DNA from 3 places in the Clostridium sp. DJ247 genome. Region 3 is predicted to be linked to each of the others. Evidence: riboswitches for the same ligand, from Rfam matches in the RefSeq annotation. Region 3 holds a riboswitch; each other region holds the start of a gene.

Region 1 (4,522 bases), on a different contig from region 3:
CTTACTAGAGAATGCTAGAATGGACTTAGCTGGTGATGGATTATTACAGTTGAATAAACTTGCTTATGGTGCAGCTCAGCAAATTCGTGGTTTTAAATTAAGCATCTTATATGAATTAATAGCTGGAAAAGTAAAAATTAATATGCCCCCAACATTTCTGAATCATATGGTTAATGAACTTGAGGAATATATTCTTGTTCTAAATTGTATTGCACATAGCCAAGTAGCAGTAGCCAATTCCCTGCATTATCACCTGTTATGGCTGCCTGATGCTTCAGGACATGCCTCTGCTATTTCTAGTTCTCTTGATATGTCTGAAAAGTCTTTGATTAAGGTAAGCAGAAGATTTACTAAAGAGTTCGATAACCTTTATTTAAAGTCTATTGAAGAAAAAGGCTATACAAGAACTGGACTAATGGATTTTCCAGCTATTCATAAGCTTAATACAGATGCTGATTCTGAAATTGATGTCTTTAAAGAATTTTTAGGAGATTTAGAGAAGTCAATCTTAGATAAAAAGGTATTAGGTTATCTTAAACCTTTAATGACTGATCATATGTATAGAGAGGAATGTTATTATCAAATAAAACTTTCTAGAGTGTCAGAAGTCACTCCACCTGCATGTGATCCAACTAGACCTAGAATCATGGATTAACATAGAACATTAGGATATAGATACCCATGCCCGAAATTTAACTTATACTACGGTATATATTACCATGTTTCGTCACGTTAAATATTTTTAATTAGTCTAAAGCTCAAATTTGAGAAAAGCCTAAGAACTTTGATAAACTCGTACCTCAAACATATCTAAAGTTCTAAGGTTTTTCTCAAATTTTCGCTAAGACTAATAAAAAAATATTTAAATGTGACTTCAACATTGGTAATATGTACCTACGTATAAGTTAAATTTAAGTTGTGGGTATCTATAGTAATACTGTGTGGACAATGGCCCAACACAGTATTTTTTATACTTTTTATAATATATATTCCTTCGTTTCCAACAATTCACCATAGAACCAACCTGGAACTTTTGTTACAATAACAGTTGCAAAGAAGCAAATAAGCCGAATCTCCTTATGGAGTACGGGGGATCTATAATAGGGGTGAATCTTTATATTGAAGTAGGGTGCCTCAACCCGAACCCGTCAACTAACCTCGGAGGCAAAAGAGGAGGATAACTATATGTTAAAATCAAAAACATTAAAATCAATGCTACTCACGATAACGTTGTCAATACTATCAGCTAGCTCTGTACATGCTGCAGGTTATACTGTTCAGTCCGGTGATTCACTTTACAATATAGGTAAGCTTTTCAATACAACAACCAGCATACTGATGCAGAATAACAATCTTTTAAACAGCTATATATATCCTGGCCAAAAGTTAAGTGTTCCAAGCAGGACATATACTGTACAGACTAATGATTCCCTCTACTTAGTGTCTAGAAAATATGGAGTATCACTTCTTTCACTAAGACACGCTAATAACGAGTGGGACAATCTTATTTATCCTGGCCAATCTTTAAACATACCTGCTTCAAATAGTTTAGTTAGCAAACCACAAGCATCTAGTGGTGTTATTTCTTATACAGCTAGTGACGTGGATTTATTAGCAAGACTAATAACTGCGGAGGCAGAAGGACAGCCTTATAACGCAAAGGTAGCTGTAGGAGCAGTAGTAGTGAACAGAGTTCAAGACTCTCGTTTCCCTAAAACAATAAGTGATGTAATATATCAAAAAGATGCTGGTTATTATCAATTTACACCAGTACTAAATGGTTTTATTAATAAACCTGCATCTGCTGAATCTATAAAGGCTGCTAGAGAAGCTCTTACTGGTGCTGATCCAACTAATGGAGCTTTATATTACTTCGATGACAGCACAACTAACAAATGGCTTTGGGCGAAAACTGTAGCTTTAAGAGCAGACAGAATGGTTTTCTCATATTATTAAAACACATTAAAAGATTGCCTGTATTATGGCAGTCTTTATTTTTTATAATTTATAGTAACTTTTTTTACTCCACCTTCATAGTATATATATGTAACAACAATTTTGAAAAGTGTTATTATAAACATATTTATAAACCTGCACATTTTGCTCAACTGCTAAATAAACTAATATCATGCGAATATTTTATGAGGTGATACATTATGCCAATGTCAGATAGAGAGCTGCTGGCAAGGATAATCAAATGTGAAGCTGGCGGAGAGGGCGAGAATGGAATGAAGGCAGTTGCCACTACTGTTATGAACAGAGTAAGAGTTCCGTCTGGTGAATACCGCAGAATATGCCAGGGCGACGTTAGAAAGGTAATCTATCAGAAAGGTCAATTTGACTGTATGAGACCGGTTTTAGGGGGAGTACCTAATCCTCAGACTATTTGGGCTAATCCTCCAGAAGCCATACACTATAGAATAGCAGATTGGGCAATAGCAGGCAGCAGATTATTTACAATAGGATATTCACTATGGTATTTTAATCCATATGCTCCTTGTCCTTATACTTTCCCATATAATGGCAATGGTAGTTTTCAAGTAAAGATTGCTAACCACTGTTTTTATAATCCTACTGCTGGCTATTTTGAAACTTAGTTTATTACTCACTTAAATAATAACAATTAATTTATGGAGGTCATTCTATGTTTCCTCAATGTTACTTAAACTGTGGTAACCCTTATTACAGATCAGCACCTATTCCTAGTGTATTTCCTGGACCTACACCTACACCAAGCATGATGCCAACTCCAGGTACAATGCCAACTCCAGGTGCAGCACCAGTCACTGCCCCAACAATTGGACCAGCACCTACACCTGGTGACTTTGACGTAGAGCCTGATTCTCCTACAGTTTTGGATATAGGATATACTCAAGGATATCTAAGACGACAAATAGGTAGGCTATTACGTGTAACTTTCTTAGTTGGTACTGATACCCTACAAGATCGTTCCGGTATATTAGAAACTGTTGGAATTAGTTACATTATATTGAGAGAAACAGGGTCTAATATACGTACCTTATGTGATATTTATTCAATTAAATTTGTATCCATAATACCATCAGCAGCAGAAATGGCGTAAATATATGTTAATTCACAAATAAGGCCAGTAATTACTGGTCTTATTTTGTCACTTCATCTCCATTTGTATGTAAAACTAATACTTGCTCTTAGAAAGCGATTTATCTTATCAATTTCATAATTAGTATCCTTTAATTTAAAAAATATCAGCGATATAGCCTCCCACAAAAAAATCCAACCACCTATGTTTACTCCTTCTAACATTGTATTGCAAAAAATATCTCTATTTAATTTACTTTCTAATGAAAAACCTATAAGAAGAAGTAAAAAGGATATTAGTATATAATTAAGGGCATTTATGTAGGAATCCTTTAAGGAAAGCTTTTTTAGCCTAAGCTTAAGTAAATAATAACTTTCTAATGCTGAAACTACTAATTTTTCTTTTTTTTCATCTCTATTCTCTTCTGTTATAAAAAAATTTATGTCTATACCATATTCAATAGGAATATCAGAAGAACAATCCTCTAAATATAGCTGTATGTTTTTATCTATATCTCTTATCTTCAAAGGAGCATTATCTAAGTTGTTGAAGATATTTAGATATTTTTCTACACTAATATCAATTATATAATTCCTTGTATTTTCATTGATATCATAGATATCATATATATTCTTTAAGTAATTTTTTTCTCTCATATTATAATACAATCTCCTGCTTCTCTGTTTTTAAGTTAACACTCTTATTCTTACATATGCGAATAGTTTGTAACTTATTATTTATTTAAACACAAATAGCACTTTCAGTTATGAAAAACTAGAGATTGAAATATAACCCATATGCTTCAAAATGTTGGTATATCATCTAAGTTGTCACTTTCCACGTCATTAGGATTACTTCTTAAATACTGTCTTCCATTTCTCGCTGTTCCTACATTTACTCCTTCTATCAAATGATCCTTAGCCATCATAATAGCTTCATCAATAGAATAAACATTGCCATTTTCTAGCATTATGTCAGTAATGTCCCCATGATTATTTTTCTTAACCTTTATTATTTTTGATTTGTTATCCATATTAATTCCTCCTTTTATTTAACCAGCACATCTACAAATATTTAATTAGTAACTATTAAATTATATCCTTAGTTCTTACTTAACATATGCATTTACAACAGTTGATACATAATGATCTCTCCCCTCCTTTACCATTGCCACAATTTTAGGTGCTTGTGGTTCATCTACATAAATGCTATAAGCATTCAGTCCTATTTGATCTAGTTCTTTATTTCTGTTAACTACTAATCTAGAGTTTCCTTTGTATTCATAACCATCACAAGCAGTACGAAACTGATCCTCCAGCTGGTCCGCTTGACAATCAATTTGCTTTATATCCTTTAAAACCTCTTCTATATGTCTCATTTTCTCCCTCCTAAGATAATGCTGTAGGGTTACACATTGGAAACTTAACTTATACGTAGGAATATGTTGACAAAACTGAAAGC
Region 2 (5,555 bases), on a different contig from region 3:
ATTCTAGAGAATAGATAACATTTGATAGTATGCCTTTTCCTCTATACTTTGGATAGGTAGCACAATCAGTTATTTCTGCATTTAAGTTATCTTTGTCCATATCTGCTGAGGCCACACTAATTACCTTCCCGTTATCAATAGCAACCTTATATAAAACTTTTTCCTTCATAGTTTGTCTTATATATTCCTCATCATAAACTGGAGAAGGGTATGTGAAAAAAATATTAGAGAATAGTTCAGCCATTTGCTTTACATCACTTTCTTGTGCATTTCTTATACAATACTTAGAGTCATCATTATATGAAAAAGTATCATTTTTCTCTAGAGATTGACTTAAATATAAATTTTCCTTAGATGAATTTTTCCTAAGCTTTCTATTACTGCTAATAAAGTAAGACATACAAAATGCATCCTGCCCTTTAAAATAACCATCTATTTTACCTTCTAATTGAAACTTTGCATCAACAAAATTTCTAAATGAATTGATATCACAGTTACAAATAACCTTGCCTAAATGATTCTTCGATGCAAAGTGAATTATTCTCTTTAGATTTTGTACTGAAATATCTTTAAAATCAATTATCTTCACACGGCTATTAGTATAGTCCACATATATTTTAGCTAAATCTATTTTAATATAAGAATTATTATTTAATTTACAGCTATCTACATTTCTCATACTGTTCTCTCCTTTTTATTCTAACATTACTTCTTGGTGTTAGGCAGACCCACTCATCTCTAAGGAGTTTTTCTAGACCTTTATACTCATCCTTCTTAAACTTGTTGCATATTCCACAACTTTTACATTCATGTGTTTTGTCAGATGGTTCAGTATAAGTGCATAATATTCCTTCGTAGTTTCTCAATATTAATTTTTCTGGTGATTGTGATACTAAATATTGAGGGTTTATAGGTATTTTTCCACCACCTCCAGGAGCATCAACTACAAATGTAGGTACCGCAAATCCAGAAGTATGCCCACGTAAAAGCTCAATAATTTCTACACCTGTTGAAACTGTTGTTCTAAAATGCTCAATTCCTTCAGATAAATCGCATTGATATATATAGTAGGGTCTTACTCTATTTTTTACTAACTCATGCATGAGACTTTTCATGATATAAGGACAGTCATTAATATTCCTTAACAGTACAGACTGATTTCCCAAAGGAACCCCTGAATCTGCAAGCATTTTACATGCTAATATTGATTCTTCGGTTATTTCACTTGGATGATTGAAATGTGTATTAATCCAAACTGGATGATACTTCTTTATGATATTGCATAGATTATCAGTTATTCTTTGTGGCATAACAACTGGCACTCTAGTTCCAATTCTTATAACCTCCACATGTTTTATATTTCTTAGATTTTCTAATATAAATTCAAGTTTTTCATCCGATATACACAGTGCATCACCACCTGATAACAATACATCTCGAACTTCTTTATGGCATTTTATATACTCAATAGCCCTCAAGATATCATTATTTGATAAAGAAACATCTTCTTGTCCTGCAAAACGTCTTCTTGTGCAATGTCTGCAATACATAGAACATTGTTCAGTAACTAGAAGCAGAACCCTATCTGGATATCTGTGGGTTAATCCGGGGACAGGCGAATCTAAAGTTTCATGCAGTGGATCACTGCTATCATATTTAGAAACTTTTACCTCATGAGTAGTTGGAATTGCTTGTCTTCTAATAGGACATTTATAGTTATCCACATCAATTAGCGTTGCATAATAAGGTGTTATAGCCATTTTTAGCTTTTTAAGACTAGCCTTTACTCCCTCTTTTTCTTCTTCAGTAAGGTTAACTACTTGTTTTAATTCTTCAAGGGTAGTAATTCTATTAGCAATTTGCCATTCCCAGCTATTCCACTGTTTTTCTGTTACCTCTTTCCATAATGGTATATCTTTATAGTTTCTTTTCAACTTAAACACTCCTTTTAAAAGTTAACAATAATATATCAAACTATTTATATTGCATTCGTCTCTTTTGATAGATATAAATCTGCTATAACTTTTGATAAACCTAGCACATCACTCATCTCATAAAAGCCAATTTTGTTTTGCACAAAGTTTACTGCGTGAATTGCACCCAAAGCAAAAACTTTTCTTGAAAAGGACTCATGAGAAATTGTAATTCTATCATTCTCACCAGCAATTAACACCTCATGTTTTCCAACTACACCACCAGCACGCACTGCATTTATAGGTATATCTGCTTCATCAATGTCTTTACCTGAGTATAATAAACCTTTCTCTATTTCCTTAGCTATCTTTAATGCTGTACCAGATGGGCTATCTTTCTTGTTTTTATGATGGATTTCCGAAATGTGAAAATCATAATTATTCAATAAAATAGATGCTAAATTTGTTAGAATCATGAGTACATTGACTCCAAGTGTTATATTGGGCGCATATACTATTCCATTATGATTATTTCGAGCTAAAATTTCTATTTTCTTTAAATCTACTTCTGAAAAACCTGTAGTACCAATCACCATGTTAACTTTCATCTTTGATACTATCTCTGCATTTTTCAAAGTAGCCTCAGGTTTAGAAAAATCAATGACTACATTTGGCTTAGACTTTAATAACGTTTCTTCTAATTTATCGGTGCTCTCTATTTTAATTCCAATTTCCTGAATTCCAATAACTTCACCTAAATCTTTTCCTTTTTTAGTACTATCAGGACTACACATAGCTGACACAAGTTTTATATCCTTATGCTCTAGCAATGTTTTTGCAATTTCTCTTCCTGTCTTACCAATACCAATTAAACATACTCTTATCATAAAAAATCCTCCTTAATTATTCCCAAAATAATAAGCTGCAGAGAAGTCTCTGCAGCTTATAAAGCCTGATTATTTATAGGTATACCAAAAAAAGTATAATATGAGTATACCAAAAAAACTTCTCTTCAACGCTTACGAGATTAGCTGACGGATTCGGGTCGAAGAAACTAACCCTACTTGTTATGATAACAAGATTCACCCCAAAAATTGGTTCTCCCGCTCAATTGATTCAGCGCTACTAGTATTTTATTTTTTTAATAACTACATGTTTTTCCATAATTTTAATATGGTGCACCATAAATAAAATTCAGATAAAAATTAGTTGTCATTTTTCATTAATACTTAAATCTTTATTTGAGAATTAGTAAGTTCTTTATACTTATCGCTCTGTATATATAACCATATCACTTTAATATATATGTGTCAATATATATATATCGATATATATTGACACATATATATGTAGGTGTTAATATTATAAATTGGAATCTAGGAGTTTAATGCAGTTATCTTGCGTAATTTTTCCTTAGCTCTACAACTAGTTGTGTTATAAAATTTTATAAAAATTTTATCCATTCGACTATCATCCCTAAGACTCTCACTTCTACAAGCGGTGAGTTAAGAGCTGATATGCGTTGGATTGGTTCAACTATAATTCAGATGGGGTCAAAAACCCCACCTGAATTAAGTTTCACTTTATCTTGTACTTTAGAATAGGGGTAAATTAACGGAAGCAAATGAGTATAATACTACTTATAATACTTTATTTCACTGGAATAATTTTAAATTTAAGCTTATAATTGAAGGAATTATTGTAGGTGTATTTACAGGATTTATTGTCGTATTATATCGATATTTGCTAGAAGATTCTTTAAACATAATTAACAAACTTTATATGATATTGTCTCAAAAGTATTGGCTTCTTCCTTTTTGGGTTGCAGCTCTAATAATTATAGGTTACATAATAGGGCTACTAGTTAAAAAGGAGCCTATGATTAGTGGTAGTGGAATTCCCCAAGTGAAAGGAGTTCTGCTAAGAAAAATTGATATGGACTGGTTAAAGGTTATTCTTGGTAAATTTATTGACGGAGTATTGTCTATTGGATCAGGACTTTCTCTTAGAAGAGAAGGTCCTTCAGTTTAATTAGGTGCTTCGGTAGGCTTAGGATTTAGCAGAATTTTCAATTTTATAATTCCAAACCTATTTATGAATCTTTACTTGATAGATTTTTAAATCGCAATACATAGTAATAAAGTTATTAAATACAATAGAACAAAAGCTATATTAGAAATTGCTGGATGTATGGGATCAATGCTGGATGGCAAGAAAATAAAGGAAGTTGAATGGCCTGATGACTGCTTATTAGTTGGTGTTAAACGAGGGGGAAAGGAAATAATCCCAAAAGATAATACTTTAATTTACCCTGGAGATTATCTTATTGTTCTCACTAACGAGTATAAAGCTGCTTGGATAACTGAATCACTATCAGTAATGGTGAATAATTGTAAGTAAAAATCATAAAGTTAACAATTATATATTGGAGGTTGCTTATGGAATGGATATGACACTTGCTTCAAAGGAAGAAATAATATCTAAAATTGAAGAATTAATACTTAAGAATGAAGGTCCCTTTAGTGTAGTAGTAGCTGATATTGATGATTTTAAAAATTTAAATAATTTATATGGCAATCCTATCGGTGACGAAGTAATAAAAAAATTTATTTCAATTTTAAACAATAACTTATCTTCTACAGACCTTATTAGTAGAAATGGTGATGAATTTACTATACTACTTGTGAAAAAAGGTGCTGAAAGAAGTTTTATGGAGTTGGAGGAGATAAGAAGATATTTATCAGATAACACATTTAGCTTAAATTATGACGATAAAACTGAGAATATTTACTTTACTTTAAGCTTCGGAGTGGCAAGTTATCCTAGAGATGCTAAGAATGTAGTTGAACTTTTTAGAGTAGCAGATAGTGCTTTGTTTAGAGCAAAGGAATTAGGTAAAAATAGAATCTGCCTCTCTGAAGCAGAAAGCATGGTTTTAAAATCAAATTATTTTACTAAGACTCAACTTGACAGACTTTCTAAGCTTTCTAAATCAACGGATAGGACTGAAGCGTTTCTTCTAAGGGAGGCCCTTGACGATTTATTTAAAAAATATAGTAAATAACTTGCTTATATGAGATTAAAAAAGTAGTATAATAAGGACTTAATCCTTGTTTCTTCTCAGTTAAAAGATATGGAAAGTAAGTATCTGAGTTAAAAATAGAACGTATATAAATAAGGCTAGAGAAAAAGAAAGTTTTAGATTCTATAGAAAAGCATTTATTTGATTAATCAAAGTAAAACTAAAACTCTACAAGTAGTGATGTTACTTACTTGTAGAGTTTTATTAAAATATTCTAGTTCAAAATAAAACAAAAAATATACAACTTCAACCTCTACACGTGGTGGGTTAGCGTCTGCTATACGCTGTACTGATTCAATTGATACTTAGAATACTCAAATTTGTCCGAAACCCCATCTGAGTAAAGTTTCACTTTATAATATAAATAGACACAGAATTAAATCTATGTCTATTTGTAAATTTCTATGAAACCTGTTCAAATTGTAAATTATATAGAGAAGCATATACACCCTTTTGGTTTATAAGTTCTTCGTGAGTACCTGATTCTTCTATGCCATCACTTGTTAAAACAAGTATTTTATCAGCATTTTTTATAGTACTCAATCTATGTGCAATGACAA
Region 3 (5,555 bases):
GTAATCTTTCATTATACTCTCAGCCGTTTTCAACCCATCTACAGCTGCTGATACTATACCACCAGCAAAGCCTGCTCCTTCACCAGCAGGATATAAGCCCTCTACACTAATACTTTGAAGCTTTTCATTTCTAGTTATTCTAACTGGAGCAGATGTTCTTGTCTCTATTCCAGTTAGAACGGTATCCTTTGCTGCAAATCCTTTTATTTTGTTATCAAAATTAATTAAGCCTTCTTTTATGGATTCAGTAATATAACTAGGCAAACACTGTCTTAAGTCTCTAAATTCATAACCCGGTGTATAACTTGGTTTTATGTTACCCAATTTAGAAGATACTCTGTCTTCTAGGAAATCACCAACTAATTGAATTGGTGCCTTATACCCTTCTCCTCCTAGCAAATACGCTAGCCTCTCGTAATGCCTTTGGAATTCCATACCTTTAAGTGGTGAGTTTCCTTCAAAATCTCCTTCTCCTACAGTTACTACTATAGCAGCATTAGCGTTATCTTTATCTCTGCTAAAATAGCTCATACCATTGGTTACAACTCTACCTTCTTCTGAAGCTGCCGCTACAACTTCCCCTCCTGGACACATACAGAAACTATATACAGCCCTTCCAGTGCTTTTGGTTGTATGTGTAAGCCTATAATCTGCTGCCTTAAGTCTTGGGTGCTCTGCATATTTTCCATATTGATTAAAATTAATCATCTTCTGAGAATGTTCAGCTCTTACACCTATAGCAAAAGCTTTAGGTTCCATAAATATATCTCTTTTGTATAACATCTCGTAGGTATCTCTTGAACTGTGCCCTATTGCTAGTATTAATGCTTCACAAGGGATTTCTTCTCCATTTACTATAATTCCTTTTAGCCTTTTATCCTTAACTACTATATCCTCCAGTCTAGAATTAAATCTTATCTCTCCTCCAAGCTCTATTATCTTTTCTCTTATATTTTTTACTACTTCTTTTAGTATGTCTGTTCCTACATGAGGCTTCCCGCTATACACAATTTCCTCAGGTGCTCCACTTTTTACAAGCTCATCTAGTACATAATCACATCTAATATCTTTTATTCTGGTTGTAAGTTTCCCATCAGAAAAGGTTCCAGCTCCACCTTCCCCAAATTGTACATTGGATTCAACATTTAGCTCTCCTGTATTCCAGAATTTATTTATTGTATTAGTTCTATCCTCAACTTTTTCTCCTCTTTCAACAATAAGTGGCTTATATCCTCGCTGAGCCATTAAAAGGCCTGCAAACATACCTGCAGGACCCATACCAATTATTACTGGTCTGAACTCCATCTTCTTAGTTCCAAATTTAAATTCCTCTTTAAGCTTTTCTTCTTCCAATCTTACATCTTTATCTTTTACTTTCTGAATAAGCTTTAATTCATTTTCGCATTCTATTTCCACCGTATAGTTATACTTTATACTATCTTTTTTCCTTGCATCTACAGATTCTTTTAATATCTTAAACTTTTTTATATTTTCTACTGGTAACCTTAGTTTTTTACCAACCTTTCTTTTTAAGTCTTCTACATTTTCTTCTATATCTATTACAACATTACTTATTCTAATTGACATTTTTATCCTCCAATAACTTTTTTGCTTATAGTTACTTTAATATTTGTAGGATCTTGTGCAACCTTTGTTACCCCGTCAGGAAGGTTAACAGTTACATTTACAGTATGATCACCTTCGTTTAACGATGATAAATCAACAAAACAAGTTATATCTTCTTGTTTAAGATTATTTATAACCTCTTCTGTTCCAGCAACAGTTATGTTAACTTTACTATTACTTAGACTTACATTATAGTTATCCCCAAGATTCTTTGTCTGTATATCTAGATTAAATTGTTTTTGAGTACCTTTATCAAAATTAATTTTAACTTTAATTATACTGTTATTATTTACAAGAATTACACCTTTAGGAACTATAATTTTAGACTCTACTGTATCTTTATCTACTAGCTTATTTAAATCTATAGGCTCTGTATCTAAACTTGCTATACCAGATATTACATCATCATCTCCAGCAATATCCACATATGCTATAGTAGGAACTATAGCTTTTATTTTTCCACCATTATTTAGAGTTCCCTTTGTTTTTACATTAATTGGCACGCTTTTCGTCTTTTTAATAGGTATTATCACCTCTACAGAATTTGGAACTATATTCACACCCTTTATGATATTCCCAGACTTATCCTCCGCATTAGGAATTAGCATACCGTTTATATCCTTAGACAATCCTGTTATGTCACATTTTACTATAACATCATTTACTGCAGATACTATATCTGCTGGTCCATTTACTTGAACTTCTGTAGTCTTTATAACTGGCTGAAGAGCAAAAAAACCTTGCTTAATCTTTCCATCTAAAGTTACCTTTACTGGAACCACCTTTTGTTTTAAATCTTCCAAAATTATGCTGACCCATAAGTTATCCGTATTTACAATTCTTATATTATTGGGACTCTTTTTAATTTCTACTGGTATTTTATTTTCACCTTTTCTAACTACATAAGCATTTAAATCTGATTGCAGTTGAAAATCTTCTGCTTTTATAGAGTATATATCTAAAGCGTTTCCTCTTATAGTAATACTTACATTTAATGCCTCAATACCTACTGGAACTAGTTTAGCTTGAGTCAGTACATCCTTATTTATAACCTGAACTGGTACAGTTATTTTCCGCTCTCTTATTGGATTCTCCACATTAAAGATATACAGCCATAAAACGAAGGAAGCTATTACACAACAAATTTTGATAATTAATTGTCGGTTTTTAGCCTTTTCTTCCACTCCATCACCCGCTCTCTAAAGGTTAGCTTTTTATGTTGTCTTCTTTTAATTATTCTAATTAAAATATCTTTTAGTCTATCCTTATTATAATTTCTTGTTAAAACTCCATTCACTGCAAGGGATACAATACCTGTTTCTTCTGACACAACTATTATTAATGCATCAGAATTTTCTGAGATACCTATAGCAGCTCTGTGTCTAGTACCAAGCTTTTTATTTAATTCTGTGTTATTAGTCAGAGGTAAAAAACAGCCTGCAGATATTATCCTATCATTTCTTATTACTGCAGCTCCATCATGTAGTGGAGTATTTACTACAAATATATTTTCTAACAATTCTGTGGAAACTAAAGCATCTAGTTTTGTGCCTGTGTTGATTATATCTCCAAGTCCAGTTAACTGTTCTACTATTATTAAAGCACCAGTTCTACTTTTTGATAGATTTTCAATAGAACTGACAATTTCAGTTACCACTCTTTCCATAGTTTCCTCATCTTCTAATATATGTTTATCACTAAATGCACTTCTTCCTAAATGTTCTAATACTCTACGAATTTCCGGTTGAAATATTATAATGAAAGACAGTACACCTATTGTTATCGTTTTTGTTAATATCCAATTAAGCATAGTTAAATTTAAAAAACTACTTACAGGAATAAGTAAAATAATAAGTATTATTCCCTTTAAAAGCTGTTCAGCTCTTGTTTCCTTTATCAACATGTAACTTTTGTAAAAAATATAAGATACCGCTAGTATATCCATTACAGAAGATATACTAATATTTTTTATAGAGTTAACTACTATGTCCAGTATTTCCACCCACTTCACCACCCTGAAAAATAATATCTATTTACAATTATACACTATTTAATATTGTTTATATCAAATGAAAATTTGATTTTATAAATTATTAAAAAATTTTTTATGTTTTGTATTATTTTTTCTTTAACGGGTATAATACCATTAGCCTAAGTTTTATTAAACGCGGGGAAACCAAGATTTTGGGGTGAATCGTTTTATACGTAGGTTATGCCTTTACCGAACCCGTCAGCTAACCCCGTAGGTAAAAGGAGAGGATTATATTGAAAAAAATTATTTTCTTTATAGGTTTTTTATTTACATTTTTATTTTTTTCTACAAATAAGGTAAATGCAAAAGACCCTAATACTGTTGACTCAACCTTGTTCAATCAACAAGACCAAATAGTTCAAGTTTTCAACTATTCTGGTCAGAAAATCTATGTTACTCAGGATGATATTCATTTAATGGCTAAAGTAGTTTATGCTGAAAGTAACTGTGAACCTTTTGAAGGTAAAGTAGCAGTAGCTTCAGTAATTCTAAATCGAGTGAGATATCCTGAGTTTCCTAAAACAATAGAAGGCGTAATAAAACAAAAAGGTGCTTTTTCATGTATAAGAAACGGTAACATAAACGTAACTGCTGATGAGAGTAGCTATAAAGCCGTATTTGAAGCTTTGAAAGGAGAAGACCCTACAGAAAAGGCAGTTTTCTTTTATAACCCAAGGATAGCAACATCTCAATGGATGAAAAACATAAATAAGAAAAATATTAAAACCATTGGAAATCATGTATTCTTTGTAGTTAACTAGACATATCCTTTCTTTAGCTAATATATAGCTAAGCACATATATAAATAACCCTATACACTAAAATTGGTGTATAGGGTTATTTATATTAATTCCAAAAGGTTTCAAATCAAAAATTTTACTTATTCATAGGGATATGTTACCAGTTGTGAAGGCACATTTAAATACTTTTTTAATGAGTCTTAGCTCAGATTTGAGAAAAAAACTTAGAACCTAGATATGTTTCAGCGAAGCGAGTTTATCTAGGTTCTTAGCTTTTTCTCAAATCTGAACTTTAGACTCATAAAAAGTATTTATAGTGCCGAATAACTGGTAACATATCCCGGGGGCATACGTAAAGTTTTGGGTTTATAACCGCTACATTATTCCAAAGAGTTTAAATACAGTACTGCATTTAGTGCTGCGGTTTGCCCTTGCCCTGCCGCTTTTAAATACTGATATGGCTTACTCACACAGTCCCCAGCTGCAAAACATCCCCGAATATTTGTATTCATATTTAAATCTACCTGGATATGTTCATCCTCCATTAATAGTCCTGGCACAAGTTGGCTTGGTGCTACACTATCCTTCAATACAAATATTCCATCTGTAATAATTTCACCATTTTTTAAAATTAATTTTTTAACCCTATCTTCTCCGTGTATTTCTGCTGGTTTATCCTTAACTATTTGTATACTAGTTCTTAAGTCATAAGTTCCATTATACATGGGTATATAATAAAGTTTATCAGTTAGCTCGCTTACATAGTTTGCTTCTTCTTCTGCTTCTTTATTATAACCTATAATTGTTACTATTTTTCCTCTATACAGTGGAGCATCACAAGTAGCACAGTATCCTACGCCTTTTCCTAGAAACTCTTCTTCACCTTTAATAGGTTTTGTGTACTCCATTCCTGTTGCTATAATAACTGCTTTTGCTTCATACATTTTATCGTTTACTGCTAGTGCAAAATATTCTCCCATGGCGTATACATTATTTACTCTTTCATAAGTAATGCTTATATTCATAGAATTTATGTGTTTTTCAAATTGTGCTTTCAGCTCATTACCAGTAACATCGTAAAAACCTAAATAATTATTTACTTTAGGTGCCTTTACAAGCTTGTTGCTTAGGTCTTTATATCCAAATATAATTATATT

The links. A riboswitch is a leader RNA that binds a small molecule or an ion and turns the genes downstream of it on or off. The one in region 3 is predicted to bind cyclic di-AMP.
Region 1: it holds a riboswitch for cyclic di-AMP, as region 3 does, so the genes downstream of both, HGI79_RS21920 (cell wall hydrolase) here and HGI79_RS04645 (cell wall hydrolase) in region 3, are expected to answer to the same signal.
Region 2: it holds a riboswitch for cyclic di-AMP, as region 3 does, so the genes downstream of both, dapB (4-hydroxy-tetrahydrodipicolinate reductase) here and HGI79_RS04645 (cell wall hydrolase) in region 3, are expected to answer to the same signal.

What each region holds. Positions count from the first base shown of each region.
Region 1 is NZ_JABAIW010000105.1:342-4,863, forward strand. Features, by position in the region: gene HGI79_RS21915 (DUF2935 domain-containing protein) at 1-655, shown strand, start outside; cyclic di-AMP (ydaO/yuaA leader) riboswitch at 1,056-1,181, shown strand; gene HGI79_RS21920 (cell wall hydrolase) at 1,186-1,956, shown strand; gene HGI79_RS21925 (cell wall hydrolase) at 2,157-2,597, shown strand; gene HGI79_RS21930 (hypothetical protein) at 2,645-3,082, shown strand; gene HGI79_RS21935 (hypothetical protein) at 3,136-3,717, opposite strand; gene HGI79_RS21940 (DUF3892 domain-containing protein) at 3,864-4,094, opposite strand; gene HGI79_RS21945 (hypothetical protein) at 4,170-4,439, opposite strand.
Region 2 is NZ_JABAIW010000070.1:4,022-9,576, forward strand. Features, by position in the region: gene ablB (putative beta-lysine N-acetyltransferase) at 1-679, opposite strand, end outside; gene ablA (lysine 2,3-aminomutase) at 663-1,934, opposite strand; gene dapB (4-hydroxy-tetrahydrodipicolinate reductase) at 1,979-2,800, opposite strand; cyclic di-AMP (ydaO/yuaA leader) riboswitch at 2,915-3,045, opposite strand; partial or broken gene HGI79_RS23565 (chloride channel protein) at 3,552-3,941, shown strand; gene HGI79_RS23570 (TrkA C-terminal domain-containing protein) at 4,104-4,313, shown strand; gene HGI79_RS19945 (GGDEF domain-containing protein) at 4,357-4,977, shown strand; gene HGI79_RS19950 (ABC transporter ATP-binding protein) at 5,398-5,555, opposite strand, start outside.
Region 3 is NZ_JABAIW010000007.1:64,293-69,847, forward strand. Features, by position in the region: gene HGI79_RS04630 (NAD(P)/FAD-dependent oxidoreductase) at 1-1,587, opposite strand, end outside; gene HGI79_RS04635 (CdaR family protein) at 1,590-2,723, opposite strand; gene cdaA (diadenylate cyclase CdaA) at 2,780-3,628, opposite strand; cyclic di-AMP (ydaO/yuaA leader) riboswitch at 3,765-3,889, shown strand; gene HGI79_RS04645 (cell wall hydrolase) at 3,892-4,419, shown strand; gene HGI79_RS04650 (NAD(P)/FAD-dependent oxidoreductase) at 4,779-5,555, opposite strand, start outside.